DNA from 3 places in the Acidovorax sp. ACV01 genome. Region 2 is predicted to be linked to each of the others. Evidence: predicted binding sites of a transcription regulator. Region 2 holds the regulator's gene; each other region holds the start of a gene.

Region 1 (6,761 bases), on a different contig from region 2:
GCCCGATACCCGAGGGGCGCCCCACGGCATGGTGAAACTGAAATAATCACGCCCCATGTCCCTCCTGCCCCACCAGCTCGAACTGCTCTCCCCCGCGCGCGATGCCGACATTGGCATCGAAGCCATCAACCACGGCGCCGACGCCGTCTACATCGGCGGCCCCGCCTTCGGCGCACGCGCCAGCGCGGGCAACGACATCCGGGACATCGAACGCCTGGTGAAACACGCGCACCGCTTCAACAGCCGCATCTTCATCACGCTCAACACCATCCTGCGTGACGACGAGCTGGAGGCCGCGCGCCAGATGGCCTGGCAGGTGTACGAAGCCGGTGCCGACGCCCTCATCATCCAGGACATGGGCCTCTTGGAGATCGACCTGCCACCCATCCAGCTGCACGCCAGCACCCAGACCGACATCCGCACGCCCGAAAAAGCACGCTTCTTGCAGGACGCCGGCCTTTCGCAGATCGTGCTGGCGCGCGAGCTCACGGTGCAGCAGATCGCCGCCGTGCACAAGGCGCTGGGGCCGGTGGATGCGCCGGGCCGCGCCAACATCGAGTTCTTCATCCATGGGGCGCTGTGCGTGGCCTACAGCGGCCAATGCAACATCAGCCATGCGCAGACCGGCCGCAGCGCCAACCGGGGCGACTGCAGCCAGGCCTGCCGGCTGCCCTACCAGGTGACGGACGCGAAGGGCCGCTTCATCGCGCACGACAAGCATGTGCTCTCCATGAAGGACAACAACCAGAGCGACAACCTGCGCGCCCTCATCGATGCGGGCGTGCGCAGCTTCAAGATCGAAGGGCGCTACAAGGACATGGGCTACGTGAAGAACATCACCGCCCACTACCGCACGCTGATCGACGAGATCCTGCAAGAGCGTGAGAGTGCGGGCCGGCCGCTGTCGCGCTCGTCCAGTGGCGCCACCACCTTCACCTTCACGCCCGACCCGCTGCAGAACTTCAACCGCGAGTTCACCGACTACTTCGTGACCGGCCGCAAGGAAGACATCGGCGCGTTCGACACCCCCAAGAACCCCGGCCAGGCCATCGGCTGGGTGACCAAGGTGGGCCCCGACTTTGTGGAGCTGGAGGTGAGCGACCCCGCCACCGTGCTGCACAACGGCGACGGCCTGTGCTACTACGACCTGCACAAGGAGCTGGTGGGCATGGCCATCAACGTGGCCGAGCCCGTGTCCGCGCGCAGCGTGGGCCAGTGGCGCGTGTACCCCAAGGACCCGATGGACGGCTTCAAGGACCTGCGCAAGGGCACTGAGGTCAACCGCAACCGCGACATGGACTGGGTGCGCACGCTGGAGAAAAAGTCCAGCGACCGCCGCATCGGCCTGTGGGCGCACCTGAGCGAAACGCCCACCGGCTTTAGCCTGATGCTGACCGATGAAGACGGCAACGTGGGCTGCGCCGACGTGTTGCACGCCCACCAGAGCGCCACCGACGCCGCCAAGGCCGAAGCCAGCCTGCGCGAGCAACTGGGCCGCTTCGGCGCCACCATCTTTGCGGTGCACGACATTGCCCTGCAACTGACTGAGCCCTGGTTCGTGCCCGCCTCGGTGCTCAACGCGCTGCGCCGCGACGCGCTGGCCGACCTGGAAGCAAACCGCGCGCGCAACTTCGAGCGCCTGCAGCGCGCCACGCCCATCGAGCCGCCCGCGCCCTACCCCGAGGACACGCTCTCCTTCCTGGGCAATGTGTTCAACCACAAGGCACACGACTTCTATGTGCGCCACGGCGTCAAGGTGATCGACGCAGCCTACGAGGCACACGAGGAAGAAGGCGAAGTCAGCCTCATGATCACCAAGCACTGCGTGCGCTTCTCGATGAGCCTGTGCCCCAAGCAGGCCAAGGGCGTCACGGGTGTGCAGGGCACGATCAAGGCCGAACCCTTGATGTTGATCAATGGCAAGGAGAAGCTGACCTTGCGCTTTGACTGCAAGCCCTGTGAAATGCACGTGGTGGGCAAGATCAAGCGCCAGGTGCTGAACCAGGCCAATGAGATCCCCCTGACCTTCTACAAAGCCCGGCCGCAGAACGCGCACTGACGCACTGGCGTGCGGCCTCTGTCCAGATTGCCGCATGCCCCCTTCTCAAGCCCCTCACCTGCACACCGCCGAGGCCGTCGCCCAGGCACATGGCGTCAACCCCGATGCGGGCCTGCATGCCGACGAGGCCCAGCGCCGCAGCGCCACGCACGGCGCCAATGAGCTGGCAACCGGACAAAACCGTCCCTGGTGGCACCTGCTGGCCGACCAGTTCAAGGACTTCATGGTGCTGGTGCTGCTGGGCGCCGCCGTCATCTCGGGGCTGGTGGGCGAGGTCACCGACACCCTGGTCATCCTCGTCATCGTGGTGCTCAACGCGGTCATCGGCTTTGTGCAGGCCTGGCGCGCCGACCAGGCCATGGCGGCCCTGCGCCAGCTGGCAGCAGCTCATGCCACCGTGCTGCGCAGCGGAGCCGTGCAGGTGGTGCCTGCCACCGCACTGGTGCCCGGCGACATCGTGCTGCTGGAGGCCGGCAACCAGATCCCGGCCGACCTGCGGCTCATCGAGATTGCGCAATTGCAGGTGGATGAATCGGCCCTCACGGGCGAATCCGTCACGGTGGCCAAGCAGACGGAGGCCCTGGCCGCCGAGGACGTGGGCGCACTGGGCGACCGCACCAACATGGCCTTCAAGGGCACTACCGCCACCCATGGCCGGGCGCGGGGCCTGGTGGTGGCCACCGGCATGCACACCGAGCTGGGCAAGGTGGCCACGCTGCTCGACACCGGCGACCGCAGCACGCCGCTGCAACTGCGCCTGGCAGCCTTTGGCAAGCGGCTGGCGCTGGCGGTGCTGGGCATCTGCCTCGTGATCTTTGGGGTGGGTGTGCTGCGCGGCGAGGCGCCGCTGCTCATGGCCCTCACCGCCATCAGCCTGGCCGTGGCCGCCATCCCCGAGGCCCTGCCCGCCGTGGTCACCGTGCTGCTGGCCCTGGGCGCGCGCCGCATGGTGGCGGTGCATGCGCTGGTGCGACGCCTGCCATCGGTCGAAACCCTGGGCTCGGTCACCACCATCTGCTCGGACAAGACCGGCACCCTGACCCAAAACCGCATGCATGCCGAGCTGCTGCTGGCCCACGGTGTGCGCTGGGTGCCCGGCGACCCCCTGCCCGACCCGACGCACGCTGAGGCCCTGCGCGCCGCCGCGCTGTGCAACGACGCCACGCTCCAGGCACAGAACGAAGAGGGCCAGTCCGCCACCCACTGGCAGGGCGACCCCACCGAAACCGCGTTGGTGCTGGCCGCCCACGCAGGCGGGCTGGACAAGGCCCAGCTCGACACCACCTGGCCGCGCGTGCAGGAGCAGCCGTTTGACTCCGACCGCAAGCGCATGACGACTTTCCACCGCGCTGCCGATGGCTTTGTGGCCTATACCAAGGGCGCGCCGGAATCGCTCTTGCCCCGCTGCACCGCCCACTGGACGCCCGATGGCACTGCCGCACTCGACACCGCCAAGGTCCTCGCCACTGCCCAGCAACTCGCCGCCCAGGGCCTGCGGGTGCTGGCCCTCGCCCGCCGCAGCCACGCCCGCCTGCCGGACACCAACGACATCGACGCGGTAGAAAACCAGCTGGAGCTGCTGGGCCTGATCGCCCTCATCGACCCACCCCGCGCCGAGGCCCAGGCCGCAGTGCGCGACTGCATCAGCGCGGGCATCACCCCGGTGATGATCACGGGCGACCACCCCGCCACCGCGCGCGCCATCGCGCACCGCCTGGGCATTGTGCGCAGTGCGGATGCCCCTGTGCTCACCGGCGCGGACCTGGCCACGCTGGACGATGCCGCCCTGCGCGCCCGCGTGGAGCAGGTGCAGGTCTACGCCCGCGTGGACCCGGCGCAGAAGATCCGCATCGTCGAAGCGCTGCAGGCCCAGGGCCACTTCGTGGCCATGACGGGCGATGGCGTGAACGATGCCCCGGCGCTCAAGCGCGCCGACATCGGCGTGGCCATGGGCCAGGGCGGCACCGACGTGGCGCGCGAGGCATCGAGCCTGGTGCTGCTGGACGACAACTTCGCCACCATCGTCGCCGCCGTGCGCGAAGGCCGCCGCATCTACGACAACATCCGCAAGTTCGTGCGCTACGCGATGACGGGCAACTCGGGCGAGATCTGGACCATCTTCCTCGCGCCGTTGCTGCTCCTGCCCATTCCGCTGCTGCCCATCCACATCCTGTGGGTCAACCTGGTGACCGATGGCCTGCCGGGCCTGGCGCTGGCGGCCGAACCGGCCGAGCGCGGCATCATGCAGCGCCCGCCCCGCGCGCCGCGCGAGAGCCTGTTTTCCCACGGCATGTGGCAGCACATATTGGGCGTGGGCCTGCTCATTGGCGGGCTGTGCCTGGCGGTGCAGGCCTGGGCACTGCACACCGGCCACGCGCATTGGCAGACCATGGTATTTACAGTGCTCACGCTGGCGCAGATGGCGCATGTCATCGCCATCCGCTCCGAATCCGAACCCATCTGGCGCCTGGGCCTGCTCAGCAACCGCCCGCTGCTGGGTGCCGTGCTGCTCACCTTCGCGCTGCAGATGGCGACTATCTATGTGCCCTGGCTCAACCCCATCTTCCGCACCGAGCCTCTGAGCCTGGGCGAGTTGGCGCTGTGCATTGGCGCCGCGCTGGTGGTGCTGGTGGTCGTGGAGATTGAAAAGGCCTGGCGACGCCAGCGCCCGCAGTCAGCGGCCTCTGACGCCGCGCTGGACGCCTGAGAACCTGTTCAGTAGGCCTTGCACCGATGCTCTTTCACCACGGCGCCTTGGCTCAATGATGCGCTGAAGCCTGCGCCAGGCCCTGAACCAGCGCAGGCTGCAGCGCTACCACCTCGCCCACGATGATCAGTGCAGGTGCCTTTACGCCCTGGCTGGCCGCAAGGCTTTGCAACGAAGCAAGGGTGCCGGTGAGGCAGCGTTGATCCGGCAGGGACGCACGCTCGACGATGGCTGCGGGCGTGGTCGGCGGCAATCCGTGCGCGGCGAGTTGCGTGCAGATGGTGGGCAGCGTGGCCACCCCCATATAGAACACCACGGTCTGACGTGGGCGCGCCAGCAGGGGCCAGTCCAGCGCTGTGTCGTTGTCGCCGCGCAGGTGCCCGGTGGCCAGCACCAGGGTACCCGCATGGTCACGGTGCGTGAGCGGGATGCCTGCGCAAGCTCCCGCGGCCTGCGCGGCCGTAATGCCCGGCACCACATCGAAGGAAATGCCCGCGCGGGCCAGGCCCAGCGCTTCTTCGCCACCGCGGCCAAAGATGTAGCAGTCGCCACCCTTGAGGCGCACCAGGGCCCGGCCGCTGCGCGCCAGGCGGCACATCAGTTCGATGATGTCCTCCTGCGGCAGCGCGTGGCGCGACGACTCTTTGCCCACGTAGATGCACTCCGCGCCAGCGGGCACCAGGGCGAGCACGTCCTCACCCACCAGGTGGTCGTACAGCACCAGGCTCGCCGCGCGCAGCACGCGTGCGGCCTTCACCGTGAGCAGGTCGGGGTCGCCCGGGCCCGCACCCACCAGCGTCACATGGCCCGTAGGCACTGGGTTGTTGTTCTCTGCCCCGCCGCGTGCGGGTTTCTTCAGCCATTGGGGGTCATCCATGAAGCTCATGTGTACGGCTCGCTGGTGTTTTGTGGGTGCGGCCATGGTGGAACAGGCCGGATGCCGCGTCCTTGAACCAGTTCAAGGACAGCGCACGCTGACCGCAGGACCATTGCCTCACCCGCAAGCAACGTAGGGCAGCCGTGGTGCGGGTCGGAGGGCGCAGCAGCCGCATCCCCCGCCAACCATTCGCTGCCCATGACGCAGAGGACCGATGATGAAAGCAATCAAGACCGTCCAGCACCTGGCCCTGGCAGCCCTCGCTATGGCTGCGGCCACGGCGATGGCACAGGCAGGCAAGGGAGTCTCGCAACCCGAAATGAATTACCAGGCTGGCGGCTCCCCCCTGGTGAACGAGCCCATGCACCAGAGCACCAACCCCAAGGCGCCGCCGATGACGGCCGCAGAGTTCGAGAAGGCCCGCCAGACCTACTTTGAGCGCTGCGCGGGCTGCCACGGCGTGCTGCGCAAGGGAGCCACCGGCAAGCCACTGACCCCGGACCTCACCACGGCCAAGGGCACGGACTACCTCAAGGTGTTCATCTCGTATGGCTCGCCAGCGGGCATGCCCAACTGGCTGACTTCCGGCGAGATGAACGAGAAGGAAGTGGACCTGATGGCCCGCTACATTCAGCACGAGCCGCCAACCCCACCCGAGTTCGGCATGGCCGACATGAAAAAGACCTGGAGGGTCATCGTCGAACCCAAGGACCGGCCGAAGAAAAAGCTCAACAACTACAACATCGAGAACATCTTCTCGACCACGCTGCGCGACACCGGCGAAGTGGCGCTGATCGACGGCGACACCAAGCAGATCATCAACATCGTCAAGACCGGCTACGCCGTTCACATCTCGCGCACGTCGGCCTCGGGCCGCTACCTGTTCGTGATCGGCCGCGATGGCAAGATCAACATGATCGACCTATGGATGGAAAAGCCCGACAACGTCGCCGAAGTGCGCGTGGGCCTGGAAGCCCGCTCGGTGGATACCTCCAAGTTCAAGGGCTATGAGGACAAGCTGGCCATCGCGGGCAGCTACTGGCCGCCGCAGTTCACCATCATGGACGGCGACACGCTGGAGCCCAAGAAGATCGTGAGCACCCGGGGCATGGTGGTGG
Region 2 (6,761 bases):
CAGTTCGGGGGCCTTGTCGAAGGACTGCGCCTGCACCGCAGCGGCGCGGCAACACTTGGATGCGTCCGCGAAGCCCACCCCAGATCACCCTTGTATAGACATGGGTTTAAAGGAACTCGTCAACCCCTTTGCTATGCAACTTCCGGTTGGAAACAAGCTAACGGCACCACAGCGATGGCTTGTAGACCAAGTCCATCCACAGTGCCCAGCTGGCGACTGCGCAGAGCAAGCCCCCCGCGATACGGGTCCCCCAGTCCGCACGCGCTGTATTGATCCGTGTTTTCAGCCGTGCCCATGCCCACGACCCGCCCACCAGCCACACACCGCTGCCCAGGCCAAACAACGCCATGGTCAACGCCCCTTCCAAGGGTCCGCCGCTCAGGGCGGCTACCAACAGGGCCGAATAAAGCAATCCACAGGGCATTAGCGCCCAGAGTCCCCCTGCAGCGAGAACCCCGCCAGGGGCGCTGACAAGCGGCTTGACATGTGACCACACAGTGCGACCCGCCTGCTCCACCCATTGGGGCTGGCGGGCCTGGACCATCATCATCAACCCCCAGGCCATCACCGCGACATGGACCAGGGTCCACGCCGGGCGCAGCGCCGCCGTCTGTTGGGTCAACCATGCCAGACTATCCATGGCGAGCGCGGCCAAACCGCCCGCCACGGCATACCCAGCCAGCCGACCGACATGGAAAGCAGCCGTGCGCCGAATGACACCACCCCGAGGCATCCATTGCACAGTTTGGACCGTCTGCGAGGAAGCCTGTGCCTCCAAATCCCCACCCGTCTTGGGCAAACTCCGCGACTCTCCCTGCCCCACCAACGCTGCGCAGGGCGCGGAGCACATGGCTAAGCAATGGGACCCGCCAACCAGTCCCATCAGCAAGGCGGTCGAGGCAACCGTTGCAATCATGAGAGTCAGATGATGCGCGAAAAACGGGCTCGGTTGCGATCTGCCTGCAGGTAACGGTCAAAAACCATGGCGATGCCGCGCACGAAGAACCAGCCCATGGCCGTCACCTCGACCCCGTCGGGTCTCACCACGACGAGCCCCTGCTCAGCCATGGTTTCCAGTTGCTCCAGCTCGGCAGAGAAATAAGCCCGAAAGTCGATCAACCAGGCCTGCTCCATGGGCTCAAACAACAACTCACCCTGGCACATCAACGCCATGATGACGGCGCGGCGTACCAGGTCATCGCGGGTCAGGGCGAGCCCACGCACCACGGGCAAGCGCCCCTGGTCCAGAAAATCGTAGTACTCGTCCAGAGTTTTGGCGTTCTGGCTGTAGGTCGCCCCCACCCGGCCAATCGCCGACACGCCCAGGCCAATCAGATCGCAATCGGGCTGTGTGCTGTAGCCCTGGAAGTTGCGGTGCAGACGGCCCTGGCGCTTGGCAACCGCCAATGCGTCGGCCGGCAACGCAAAGTGGTCCATGCCCACATACACGTACCCAGCGTCCATGAAGGCAGCCAGCGAACGGGACAGCATCGACACCTTGCCCGCCCCCGCGGGCAACTCGGCAGAAACAATGCGGCGCTGGGGCTTGAAGCGCTCCGGCAGGTGGGCATAGGCATACAGGGCGATGCGGTCAGGCCGCAGCTGCACAACCTGGGCCAGCGTGCGATCAAACGACTCGGGCGTCTGGCGCGGCAGGCCGTAGATCAAGTCCACATTGATGGATTCAAAACCCAGCGAACGTGCGGACTCCACCAGCGAAAACACCTGCTCGGCAGGCTGTATGCGATGAACAGCCTTTTGAACCTCAGGATCAAAATCCTGCACTCCAAAACTCAGTCGGTTGAATCCCAGTTCCGCGAGCACGGCAAGGCGGTCGGCATTGACGGTGCGCGGATCTACTTCAATCGAATACTCTCCGCCCGGCGCGAGCGAGAAGCTGCGCTTGAGCATGACCATGAGTTCACGCAAGCCGTCGTCGGACAAAAAAGTAGGCGTACCACCACCCAGGTGCAGCTGGCTCACCACCTGCCCCGTGCCGCAGTGCGCTGTGTGCAGATCGATTTCGCGACTCAGGTACCGCAGATAGGTATCTGCCCGATCATGGTGTTTGGTGATGATCTTGTTGCATGCACAGTAATAACACAGCGACTCGCAAAAGGGGATGTGCACATACAGCGACAACGGCAACGCCTTCGTCATGGAGCCCAGCCTGCGCTGCTCTAGTGCAAGCGCATAGTCGTCCTGCCCAAACGCCTCGACGAAACGGTCGGCGGTTGGATAAGAGGTATAGCGGGGCCCTGGCACGTCGAAACGGCGCAGAAGATCAGGCGAAACAGCAGTCATGGGCAAATTCCTTGCGTACACTTTGACTGTGCCGTAAGCTGTCCCCCATGTCCTTGACCTGAATCAAGTGATGCACGGGGCCGAACAGCGACAATTTGATGCATGTCATTCGCCCATCCGTACCCACAAGCCTGTCTTACAGGCAGATGAGGCGATATGCTCAAACCTAACCCAGCATCTGTGCCTATGAACCCGCTCACCATCAAAGTCGCCTGCTCTAACTGCAACCTGCGCGAGCTGTGCATGCCGGTTGGCCTGAGCGAAGACCAACTGCAACGCATTGACGAAGTCGTTGCCGTCCGCCGCAAGATCAAACGGGGCGGAACGCTGTTTCGCAACGGCGAAGCCTTCACATCGCTCTATGCCATCCGCACCGGCTTCTTCAAGACCTGTGTAGCCACCGAAGATGGGCGCGACCAGGTCACTGGTTTCCAGATGGCGGGCGAGATTATCGGCCTGGATGGCATCGTGAACGATCACCATACCTGCGACGCAGTGGCCCTGGAAGACGCAGAAGTCTGCGTCATGCCCTTTGACCGCATCGAAGAACTGTCCCGCGAGGTCACCGCGCTGCAACACCATGTGCACAAGATCATGAGCCGCGAGATCGTGCGTGAGCATGGGGTGATGCTGCTCTTGGGCAGCATGCGCGCCGAGGAACGCCTGGCAGCGTTTCTGCTGAACCTTGTGCAACGTTTGCATGCCCGTGGGTTTTCACAGTCCGAACTCGTACTGCGCATGACGCGTGAGGAAATTGGCAGCTACCTGGGGCTCAAGCTCGAAACCGTGAGCCGCACATTTTCCAAGTTTGTGGAAGAAGGTATTGTCGAGGTCAAGCAGCGCCATGTGCGCATCCTGGAAACCGATGCACTCAAGCGCATCGTGAACAACCAGCAGGCCTGCCACTGACCAAGGCAATGCGTTGGCGGCGGCCTCTCTCCGTATCTACCGGCCAGCTACCGCAGCCCATCAAGGGCAAGATGAAGTCTTTCGACAGTCATCGGGGCGATCCCCCTCGGGGACCGGGCAGCGGTTGAGTTCAAAGGGCGACATCGCCAACAATGTCGTCAATGCGCTGGACGCCATGGTGATCATCCAGAACGCGAAAAAAGCAAGCGTGTAGACGCCCTGACGCGACAACGCCAACGGCTGCCCAAACCAGTGCAAGTCCTGCGGATCCACCATCGCAAAAACCAGCACCTCCATGACGCCTGCCATCAAGAAGGCCGGCCATGCAATCCACATCAGGCGTTGCGTCCACATTGATTTTTCTCCTGGTAAGGCCGCGCAGACAAACCGCATGGCCAGGGGGTGTTCAGCGCGGCTGGTCCTGGACCGGAGTGGCCGCATGGTTGCGGCCTTTCATCGCGGGAGCCAGGCTCTTGTGTGGAGTCTCCAGCGTCTTGTTGATCTCGATGCCCTGGCGGTAATAGTCCTCGGCGATCACGGGGTCGGGGCGCGAAATCGCCAGCCAGAGGGTGACAAAACCCGCAATGATCACGATCACAGGACCAGCGATGATCAGCCAGACATGGCCGAACTTCCACCATGGCGCCGTAGCGGAAGGGGCAGTGCCGAGGGTGGAACTGGATGGCATGTGATGACTCCTCAAAAATATTTTTCGTCAAAGCAAGGCCCGCGAAGACCTTGCACCAGTGTGCACGCGCGTTACCGCGGCACCAGAAACACGGATTTCTCAGTCACATGGGCGGCCCCGCCGAGTGCCTGCACGTCGAACTGCACAGCGTGCGATCCCGGAGGCGCCGAACCATACGGTATCTGCAGTCGGACAGCCACCCACCGGGACTCTGCCGCTCCGATTTCCACCTCAGCATCGGACGCCACTTCCAGCCCTTCAAGGCCACGCGCACCGATGCGATAGCGTTGGGGTCCTTCGGTTGCATTCATGATCTGCAGGCGGTAGATGTTCTCCAGCTTGCCACCGGCGACGATGCGAGAGAGCGCAGCGCGGTCACGCACAACATCGACCATGAGCGGCGTGCGCGTGACAAGGCTCGCCATCATGCCCACGCACAGGGCTACCAGCACTGCGCTGTAGATCAGCACACGCGGCCGCAGCACCCGGCGCAGGATCTGCGATTGGCTCCACCGCTGCGCCACGCCGTTCTGTGTGGAAAACCGGATAAGCCCCTTTGGGTAGTGCATCTTGTCCATGACCGTGTTGCAAGCATCCACGCACAACCCGCAACCAATGCACTCATACTGCAGCCCCTTGCGGATGTCGATGCCCACGGGACATACCTGCACGCACAGCGTGCAGTCAATACAGTCGCCCAGACCTTTGGCCTTCTGATCGATGTTCTTGTTTCGCGGGCCGCGCGGTTCGCCCCGCTCCACGTCATAGCTGACGATCAGCGTGTCCTTGTCGAACATGGCGCTCTGAAAGCGCGCATAGGGGCACATGTATTTGCACACCTGCTCGCGCATGTAGCCCGCATTGCCATACGTGGCAAAGCCGTAGAACAGCACCCAGAATATCTGCCAGCCCCCCTGCATCACCAGCAACTCCGCACCAAGCTCACGGATCGGCACAAAATAGCCCACGAACGTAAACCCAGTCCACAGCGCCACCGCGATCCAGATCACTTGCTTGAAGAACTTCTTGCGGACTTTCTCGAAGGTCCATGGGCCGTTGTCCAGCCGTAGTCGGGCACTGCGATCACCTTCGATCTTGTGCTCGATCCACATGAACATTTCGGTATAGACCGTTTGCGGGCACGCAAATCCGCACCACAACCGCCCCGCCACCGCCGTAAACAGGAACAGCGACAGCGCAGAAATGATGAGCAGGCCCGTGAGGTAGATGAAATCCTGGGGGTACAGAACCAGGCCGAAGATGTAAAACCGCCGAGCCCCCAGGTCAAACAGCACCATCTGGCGCTGCCCCCATTCAAACCAGGGCAGCCCGTAAAAAACGAGCTGCGTGAGAAACACCATGCCCCAGCGCCAGCGTGCAAACACGCCACTGATGGAGCGTGGATAGATTTTCTTTTGCGCCTCGTAGAGAGACACAATCTCGCCCTGCGACGAGCCATCGGATGCAATCGGTGAAATCGGGATGACCTTGCGAGCGGGCTCGCTGGGTGGCTTCATGGTGGTGTCGATCCGTTTGCTTCGAAGTACTCAGTTCAAACAATCCTTGGAGCGGCACCAAAGTACCGCCCAAGGTTTAGCGTGCAGGGCGCCTACTTGCCGTTCGACAGGCCCCAGACGTAGGCCGACAGTACACCGATCTGAGCTTCTGTGAGCTTGTCCGCCTGAGCGGGCATCTGGTTGACCTTGCCGTTGTTGACCATGGCAGCAATGGCCGCCTCGCCCCAGCCATGCAGCCAGATGTCATCTGTGAGATTCGGGGCACCCAGTGCCTGATTGCCCTTGCCATCCATTCCGTGGCAGGCTGCGCATGCCGTGAACTTGGACTTGCCCAGTGAAGCACGCAGCGAATCGTGGGGGCTACCAGACAGACTCAGCACGTAGTGTGAGAGATTGCGCACATCTTCAGGGGAACCCACTGCCGCAGCCATGGGAGGCATGTTGCCAACACGACCTTTCTCGATCGTTTCCCGGATCTTCTCGGGCGCGCCGCCATGAAGCCAATCGCCATCGGCCAGATTAGGGAAGCCCTTGCTACCCCGGGCATCCGAGCCATGGCACTGCGCACAGTTGTTCATGAACAGGCGCTCGCCAATGGCCTGTGCCTGTGGGTCCTTGGCAATGTCTTCCGGCTTCATCGAAGTAAAGCGGGCATACAGCGGCTCCAGTTCGGTCTTGGCTTTGGCCATCTCGGCTTCGTACTCGCCTTTTTGCGTCCAGTTGAGCTTGCCGGTAAAGCTGCCGAGACCTGGGTAGGCCGCCAAATAGCCAAAGCCGAAGACGATGGTGATGACGAACAACCACACCCACCAGCGCGGCAGGGGGTTGTTCATCTCGACCAGGTCCTCGTCCCAGACGTGGCCAGTGGTGTTGTCGGCGGTGGCCATCACCTTCTTGCGGCCCGCCATCCACAGCAGGATGCCGCAGGCGATGATGCCGACCAGGGTCAGTGTGGTCACAAAGACCGACCAGAAATTGCTGGTGAAGTCACTCATGGGGTGTTCTCGTTCTGGTGGGATCAATCTTGTTCAAAGGGCAGCCGCGCGGCCTCGTCAAACCGGGCCTTGTTGCGGCCCCGATAGGCCCAGACCCAAATGCCGACAAAGCAGGCCATCGATGCCAGCGTGGCAACGATGCGCATGGTGGTGATGTCCATGGCGAATCTCCTTTACTTGAGCGCGCGGCCCATGACTTGCAGATACGCGATCAGCGCTTCCATCTCGGTCTTGCCCTTGACGTCGGCGGCAGATGCAGCGATCTGCTCGTCGGTGTAAGGCACCCCCACCGTGCGCAAGGCCTTCATGCGGGGGGCCACACTGGCGGGTTCCACGGCATTTTTTTCC
Region 3 (6,761 bases), on a different contig from region 2:
GGCGCCAGTTCGCGGTCGATCTTGTTGAGCAGCGGCTGCAGGTGAAAGGGAGCGCGTCGCACCTCGACCACGCCAGCGTCGATGCGCGAGAAGTCGAGCAGCGTGCCCAGCATGCCGGTGGTGGTGTCGGATGTGGCGCGGGCATTCGCCAGGACTTCTTGCTGCTCGGGCGACAAGGGGCTGCGCGACAGCACCTCCAGAAACAGGCCCTGGGCGTGGATGGGTTGACGCAGATCGTGGCTGGCAGCGGCCAGGAAGCGGGTTTTGGCTTGGTTGGCGTGCTCGGCTTCTTGATGAGCGGCCTGGGCTTTGTCGGTTTCGATGCGCAATTGCTGGATCAGCGCCATGTTTTCAAACCGCAGGGTGATGGCATCGAGCGCTACGCGCCCGCCGTTGCGCCCTTGGGCCGTGAGGGTCGCCACGTAGACGGTCGAAATCAAGGCCATGGCGATGTAGGCCGGGTCGGGCATCAGCCAGAGCTTCAAGCCCAGGCAGGCCAACGCACTGGTGGCAAAGGCCACGAACACCGGCATTACCACACAAGTCACGGCCATGGCGTTGGCGGTGACGCCGGCCATGACCGCCATTACCAAAGCGGTCCCCACCACGGTGGCCGAGTCCAATCCCGCCCAGGCCAGCCCCGCCCAGATGGCGCCGTCGAGGCCGTTGATGGCAATCAGAATCCACACGTGGCGGACGGCCGTGGACTCGGTCAGATCGCCGCTCAGCGCGAACCGCGCATGAAATACATGGACCAACCGCGACACCACTACCGCGCCAGCCCACACCCACAGGCCCAGAGCGTTGCTGGGGTTGGACATCATCCACAACACAATGGCCAGCAGCGGGAAGATGGGGAGCAGCGACGGCCCCACATTGCCCATCAGCAGGCGCAGCAGCTCGACCAGGATGCGGTCGCCAGGCAGGCGCAGAAGTTGTTGGGGGCGTTTCATCCCACCAGCCCCTTGCGGCGGGCGGCAAACACCGCCTCGGACCGATTGGACACACCCAGGTGCGCCAGGATGGCCTGCACATGCACCCGCACCGTGTTTTCTGCGAGTCCCAACTTGCGCCCGATGGCCTTGTTGGTCAAGCCCTGGCACAACTGGTCCAGCACTTCGCATTGGCGGGGGGTGAGGCCAGAAGGTGTCTGGGGCACGGTGAGCACTGGAGGCGAGGCCCCGTCGGCAGGGGGCAGTGCCAGCACCTGTTTGACCACCGACAGAATGTCGTCCGCCGTCTGCTCTTTCGACACGAAGGCCGACGCGCCCCGTTCCATGGCCAGACGCATTGCGTCGGGTGAGGGGTCTGCGGTCAGCACCACGATGGGGGTCTTGGCCCAACGCCGCTGAAGCAGCGCCATGCCATCGAGCCCATTGAGCCCCTGAAGCCGCACGTCCAACAGGATGAGCTGGGGTGGTGCCACCTGTTGCAGGGCCTCGTCGATGGAGCCCGCCTTGAGCACCTCCAGGTCGCTGAGCACAGACCTCAGCAACAGATGCAACCCCGTGCGGAACATGGCGTGGTCGTCAATCAGCAGAACACGGGTAGGTGGCATGGGCGGGGACTGTACCCTGCCCAACCCCCGCCCATGCCCACTGATGCTGCGGGTGTTGTGTCCTAGCTCAATTGGACTATAGGGCGACGGAGAACGCATTTTTAGCATTGCCGGCGAGTCTTGACGCTTTCATCTTTAGAAAAAAGTTTGTGTCAACGCCTTCGAGGGTGCTCAGTGCTGTCTTGCTGAAACGCATTGCTGCGACGTCAGCGATGCCAAGGCGACGTGAGTCCATCCCTGTCTGGCCGTTCAAACCATGGGTGGCCGTTCTTTTCCTTCTTGAATGAGTAAATATGTTGAAAAAATTCCTGGTAGCTGTGGTGTCCTGCTTGGCGCTGAGTCCTGCTTTCGCAGTGCTGACGTTCACGCTGACCGAGGCCGGCGGTAACGTGGTGCTGACTGCAAGTGGGAATGTGAATACCTCGGCCTTGACCCCCTTTGGTCCTGGCACCTGCACCATGCCGGGGCAAATACTGCCAAGTACCGGAGGCTTGTGCTCTGGAGCCGGTATAGGATTTTCCTACTTGGGCATGACGGGGCCGATGAGTTTTGGCCCGGGGGCACAGACGGGGGGGGTCAGCACATCGGGCGACACCGTGGCGGTGATAGGTGTGGCTGGGGGAGTCCTGCTGCCGGTAGGCTACACATCCGGTTCCGCCCTTTCGGGTACCGCTACTTTTGCAGGCGCCACCTTGACCAGCCTGGGCGTCACGCCTGGCATTTACACCTGGACGTTTGGCTCCGGTGCGTCAGCGGATTCCGTGGTGGTGATTGCCGCAGCTGCTGCGAGTAGTGTGCCCACCCTGGGTGAATGGGCGTTGGTGCTGCTGGCGGGGTTGTTGGGCTGGATGAGCTTGGGTGCGCTGCGGCGGCGTGCTGCCTGACCAGCGCGCATACCCCAGCGTGCGCCGGGTTGCTGGCGTTGCGGGGCGCTCGACGCATGGCCATACAGGCCGACGAGCAGGCGCTTGAACTGAAATTTCGAGAAAAATTGGCCGCTAGCGCTTATTGATAAAGCGCTAGCAGCTATAAATTTTGTAGTGTTTGTGAAAGTGCCGGATGGAAGGTGTCGGCGGCACCAGGGCTCCGGCGGTGCATTGGGTTGCGGGATGACGCATCGCCAGGAACCACAAGCAGTCGTCGGGCCGTCCTACAAGGCAGCAGGGGATGCCTGGATAAATTAGCGCTACCGCTGGCAGTGACTGTTGAAGGCCAAAAGTCACTGCCAGCAAGAAACTCTCCGCACAGTTTCATCATCACGTGCGCTTCATCTCCTACAAGGCTCCCCATGAAAAAATCCCTGCTGCTTGCTGCACTTATCGCCACCTTTGGTCTTGCCGCTTGCGAGAAAACGGTTGTTACCCCTCCCGCCACGGCCCCCGTGGTCGTGGTCCCGGGCCCGGCAGGCCCCGCTGGCGCTACGGGCGCAACCGGCTCGACCGGTGCCACGGTGGCCGTTCCCGGCCCTGCGGGCGAAACGGGTGCCACTGGTGCCACCGGTTCCTCGGGTGCCCCCGGTTATGACGGTGCCAAGGGGTCCACCGGCGCTACCGGTGCCACGGGCGATACGGGAGCCGATGGCAAGAAGGGCGATACCGTGATCGTCGTTCCCGCCAAGTAATTCCTGGTGGACCCTAAAAAGCGCAGGCGGTATTCCGCCTGCGCTTTTTGCTTTGCGGGCCCACGGATGCGCAGCCCTTGCCACGCTCTGCGCTGGCGGTCTGAATCGGCGGTGATGAAACGAACCGGTCCAGGGCATCAGGGCGCCTTGGCGATGATTGATCTGGCGCAAGGCCCGCGCGGGGGCGTCGTCTTGAAATTCCGGAAGATTTGCCCCAAGTGCAGCGCAATTCGGAGGACATCCACATGCGTCTCGACAAATTCACCACCAAGTTCCAGGAAGCCCTGAGCGATGCCCAGAGCATTGCGCTGGGCAATGACCACGCCTACATCGAGCCCGTGCACATGCTCGTGGCCATGCTCAAGCAGGACGACGGCCCCAAGGCGCTGCTGCAGCGTGCGGGCGCCAACGTGCCCGGCCTGCTGGCGGCAGCCGAGGCTGCCGTCAAGCGCCTGCCCCAGGTGCAAGGCAATGACCAGGTGCAAGGCGGCCCCGAGCTGGGCCGTGTGCTGCAGGCCACCGAGAAAGAGGCCATCAAGCGCGGCGACCAGTTCATCGCCAGCGAGCTGTTCCTGCTGGCGGTGATCGACAGCAAGGGCGAAGCCGCCAAGATCGCCAAGGACAATGGCCTCACGCGCAAGAGCCTGGAGACCGCGATCGAAGCCGTGCGCGGTGGCCAGAAGATGGACAGCGCAGAGGCCGAGGGCCAGCGCGGCGCCCTGGCCAAATACTGCATGGACCTGACCGAGCGCGCCCGCCTGGGCAAACTCGACCCAGTGATCGGCCGCGACGACGAAATCCGCCGCGCCATCCAGGTGCTGCAGCGCCGCACCAAGAACAACCCCGTGCTCATCGGCGAGCCCGGCGTGGGCAAGACCGCCATCGTCGAAGGCCTGGCCCAGCGCATCGTGGCTGGCGAGGTGCCCGAATCGCTCAAGGGCAAGCGCGTGCTCAGCCTGGACATGGCGGCCCTGCTGGCCGGTGCCAAATACCGGGGCGAGTTTGAGGAGCGTCTGAAAAGCGTGCTGAGCGAACTGGCCAAGGACGAAGGCCAGACCATCGTCTTCATCGACGAGTTGCACACCATGGTGGGTGCGGGCAAGGGCGAGGGCGCCATGGACGCGGGCAACATGCTCAAGCCGGCCCTCGCGCGTGGCGAGCTGCACTGCGTGGGCGCGACTACGCTCGACGAGTACCGCAAATACATCGAAAAGGATGCCGCGCTGGAACGGCGTTTCCAGAAGATCCTGGTGGGCGAGCCTACTGTGGAGGCGACCATCGCCATTCTGCGTGGCCTGCAAGAAAAGTACGAAGTGCACCACGGCGTGGACATCACCGACCCGGCCATCGTGGCCGCTGCCGAGCTGAGCCACCGCTACATCACCGACCGCTTCCTGCCCGACAAGGCCATCGACCTGATCGACGAGGCCGCCTCCAAGATCAAGATCGAGATGGACTCCAAGCCCGAGGTCATGGACCGCCTGGACCGCCGCCTGATCCAGCTGCAGATCGAGCGCGAGGCCGTGCGCCGCGAAAAGGACGAGTCGTCGCTCAAGCGCTTTGGGCTGATCGAGGAAGAGATCGCCAAGCTGCAAAAGGAGATCGCCGACTACGACGAGATCTGGCAGGCCGAAAAGGCCCAGGCCCAGGGCAGCGCGCACGTGCGCGAAGCCATCGACAAGCTCAAGTTCCAGATCGAGGAGTTCACCCGCAAGGGCGACTTCAACAAGGTGGCCGAGCTGCAGTACGGCAAGCTGCCTGACCTGGAACGCCAGCTAAAAGAAGCGCAGGCGCAAGAGGATGGCAAGGACGGCGCCCCCGCCACGCGCCGCCTGTTGCGCACGCAGGTGGGTGCCGAAGAAATTGCCGAGGTGGTGAGCCGCGCCACGGGCATCCCCGTGGCCAAGATGATGCAGGGCGAGAAGGACAAGCTCTTGCAGATGGAGACCAAGCTGCACGAGCGCGTGGTGGGCCAGCAAGAGGCGATTGCTGCGGTGGCCAATGCCATCCGCCGCTCGCGCTCGGGTTTGTCGGACCCCAACCGGCCCACGGGCTCGTTCCTGTTCCTGGGCCCCACGGGCGTGGGCAAGACCGAGCTGTGCAAGGCGCTGGCGGGCTTTTTGTTCGACAGCGAAGACCACCTGATCCGCATCGACATGAGCGAGTTCATGGAAAAGCACTCTGTGGCCCGCCTCATCGGCGCGCCGCCCGGCTACGTGGGCTACGAGGAGGGTGGCTACCTGACCGAAGCCGTGCGCCGCAAGCCCTACAGCGTGCTGCTGCTCGACGAGGTGGAAAAAGCCCACCCAGACGTGTTCAACGTGCTGCTGCAGGTGCTGGACGATGGCCGCCTGACGGACGGCCAGGGCCGCACCGTGGACTTCAAGAACACGGTGATCGTGATGACGAGCAACATCGGCTCGCACCTGATCCAGGCGATGGTGGGGCAGGACTCGGAGGACATCAAGGAAGCGGTGTGGGGCGAGCTCAAGAACCACTTCCGGCCCGAGTTTCTGAACCGCATCGACGAGACGGTGGTGTTCCACGCGCTCGATGCGCAGCACATTGCCTCCATCGCAAAGATCCAGCTGCAGTTGCTGCAAACCCGGCTGGCGAAGATGGATTTGGAATTGCAGGTGTCGGACGCGGCCTTGGCAGAATTGGCCAAGGTGGGATTCGACCCGGTGTTTGGTGCGCGGCCGCTCAAGCGGGCGATCCAGCAGCGCATCGAGAACCCTCTGTCCAAGCTGTTGCTGGAAGGGCGTTTCCCGCCCAAGAGCGTGATCCCGGTCACCGTGAACCCGGTGCTGGAGCCGGGTGTGTTCCAGTTCGGCGTGGCACCGCAGGAGTGATGCGGGCCCGGGAAGGGATAGCGGCCCTAGTCAGGGCTGCCATCCCTTCCCCAAGATGTGAAGGAGAGGTGTCGTTTGAATGAATTTGTTGCGGGCGTTGTGCGCCTGTTGCTGCGGGTGGTGGTCATCGCCATGGGCTTGGTGCTGTTCGCCAGCCTGCTGATCGCCATGATGGTGCTGGCGCTGGTGTGGACGCTGCGCGCAGGCTGGGCACGCCTCACAGGCCAGCCGGTGACCCCCTGGGCCATGCGCATGGATCCCCGCACGGGCTTCAGCACCGTGTTTCGCTCCACAGAGCGCTGGTCGTCCGGTCGCCGTGGTCCTGCGCCAGCCGCAGATGACACCAGCGACGAGGCCGCAGCGTCGCGCCGGGGTGGCATCCTGCCTGGCGCCGCCGAGGTCACGGACGTTGAGGCGCGCGAAGTGCGCTGAGGGGGCACTGGCCGGCCGATGCACCGCGCCTTTGGCGGTCCCGCGTGGAGCTGCTTGCGCAGTGAGCCCTTGTACCGGTCTCGCCTGCTTTTTCCGTGACGCGCCTGTCGGGGTGTCTTCTATGATCCGACCATGACACCAGCCGATATCCACGCCCATTTCGATCTTCAACGCCAGGCCAGCCGCGCGCATGTGGATGTGCCGCTGCTCGTGCGCCGTGAGCGGCTGCTGCGCCTTCGCAAGATGCTCGACGAGAATGGCCCCGTGCTGGCAGCGGCCGTGCAGGCCGACTTTGGCA

The links. Region 2 encodes FNR, which switches genes on or off when oxygen is low (the NO sensors DNR and NnrR bind a similar motif). Its sites were predicted from a motif close to TTGATNNNNATCAA; they were not measured.
Region 1: a site for FNR is predicted at 5,715-5,728, ahead of cobA (uroporphyrinogen-III C-methyltransferase). Genes of this name have one in related genera too.
Region 3: a site for FNR is predicted at 3,337-3,350, ahead of clpB (ATP-dependent chaperone ClpB). Genes of this name have one in related genera too.

What each region holds. Positions count from the first base shown of each region.
Region 1 is NZ_JACUZT010000001.1:231,177-237,937, reverse strand. Features, by position in the region: gene IB243_RS01145 (U32 family peptidase) at 56-2,059, shown strand; gene IB243_RS01140 (cation-translocating P-type ATPase) at 2,094-4,766, shown strand; gene cobA (uroporphyrinogen-III C-methyltransferase) at 4,819-5,652, opposite strand; gene IB243_RS01130 (cytochrome D1 domain-containing protein) at 5,858-6,761, shown strand, end outside.
Region 2 is NZ_JACUZT010000006.1:182,679-189,439, forward strand. Features, by position in the region: gene IB243_RS18165 (sulfite exporter TauE/SafE family protein) at 158-916, opposite strand; gene hemN (oxygen-independent coproporphyrinogen III oxidase) at 922-2,304, opposite strand; gene fnr (fumarate/nitrate reduction transcriptional regulator Fnr) at 2,491-3,213, shown strand; gene IB243_RS18180 (hypothetical protein) at 3,274-3,567, opposite strand; gene IB243_RS18185 (FixH family protein) at 3,620-3,901, opposite strand; gene ccoG (cytochrome c oxidase accessory protein CcoG) at 3,973-5,418, opposite strand; gene ccoP (cytochrome-c oxidase, cbb3-type subunit III) at 5,511-6,413, opposite strand; gene IB243_RS18200 (cbb3-type cytochrome c oxidase subunit 3) at 6,437-6,574, opposite strand; gene ccoO (cytochrome-c oxidase, cbb3-type subunit II) at 6,587-6,761, opposite strand, start outside.
Region 3 is NZ_JACUZT010000002.1:652,862-659,622, forward strand. Features, by position in the region: gene IB243_RS07530 (hybrid sensor histidine kinase/response regulator) at 1-953, opposite strand, end outside; gene IB243_RS07535 (response regulator transcription factor) at 950-1,558, opposite strand; gene IB243_RS07540 (IPTL-CTERM sorting domain-containing protein) at 2,089-2,442, shown strand; gene IB243_RS07545 (collagen-like protein) at 2,847-3,179, shown strand; gene clpB (ATP-dependent chaperone ClpB) at 3,425-6,031, shown strand; gene IB243_RS07555 (hypothetical protein) at 6,107-6,463, shown strand; gene IB243_RS07560 (coniferyl aldehyde dehydrogenase) at 6,596-6,761, shown strand, end outside.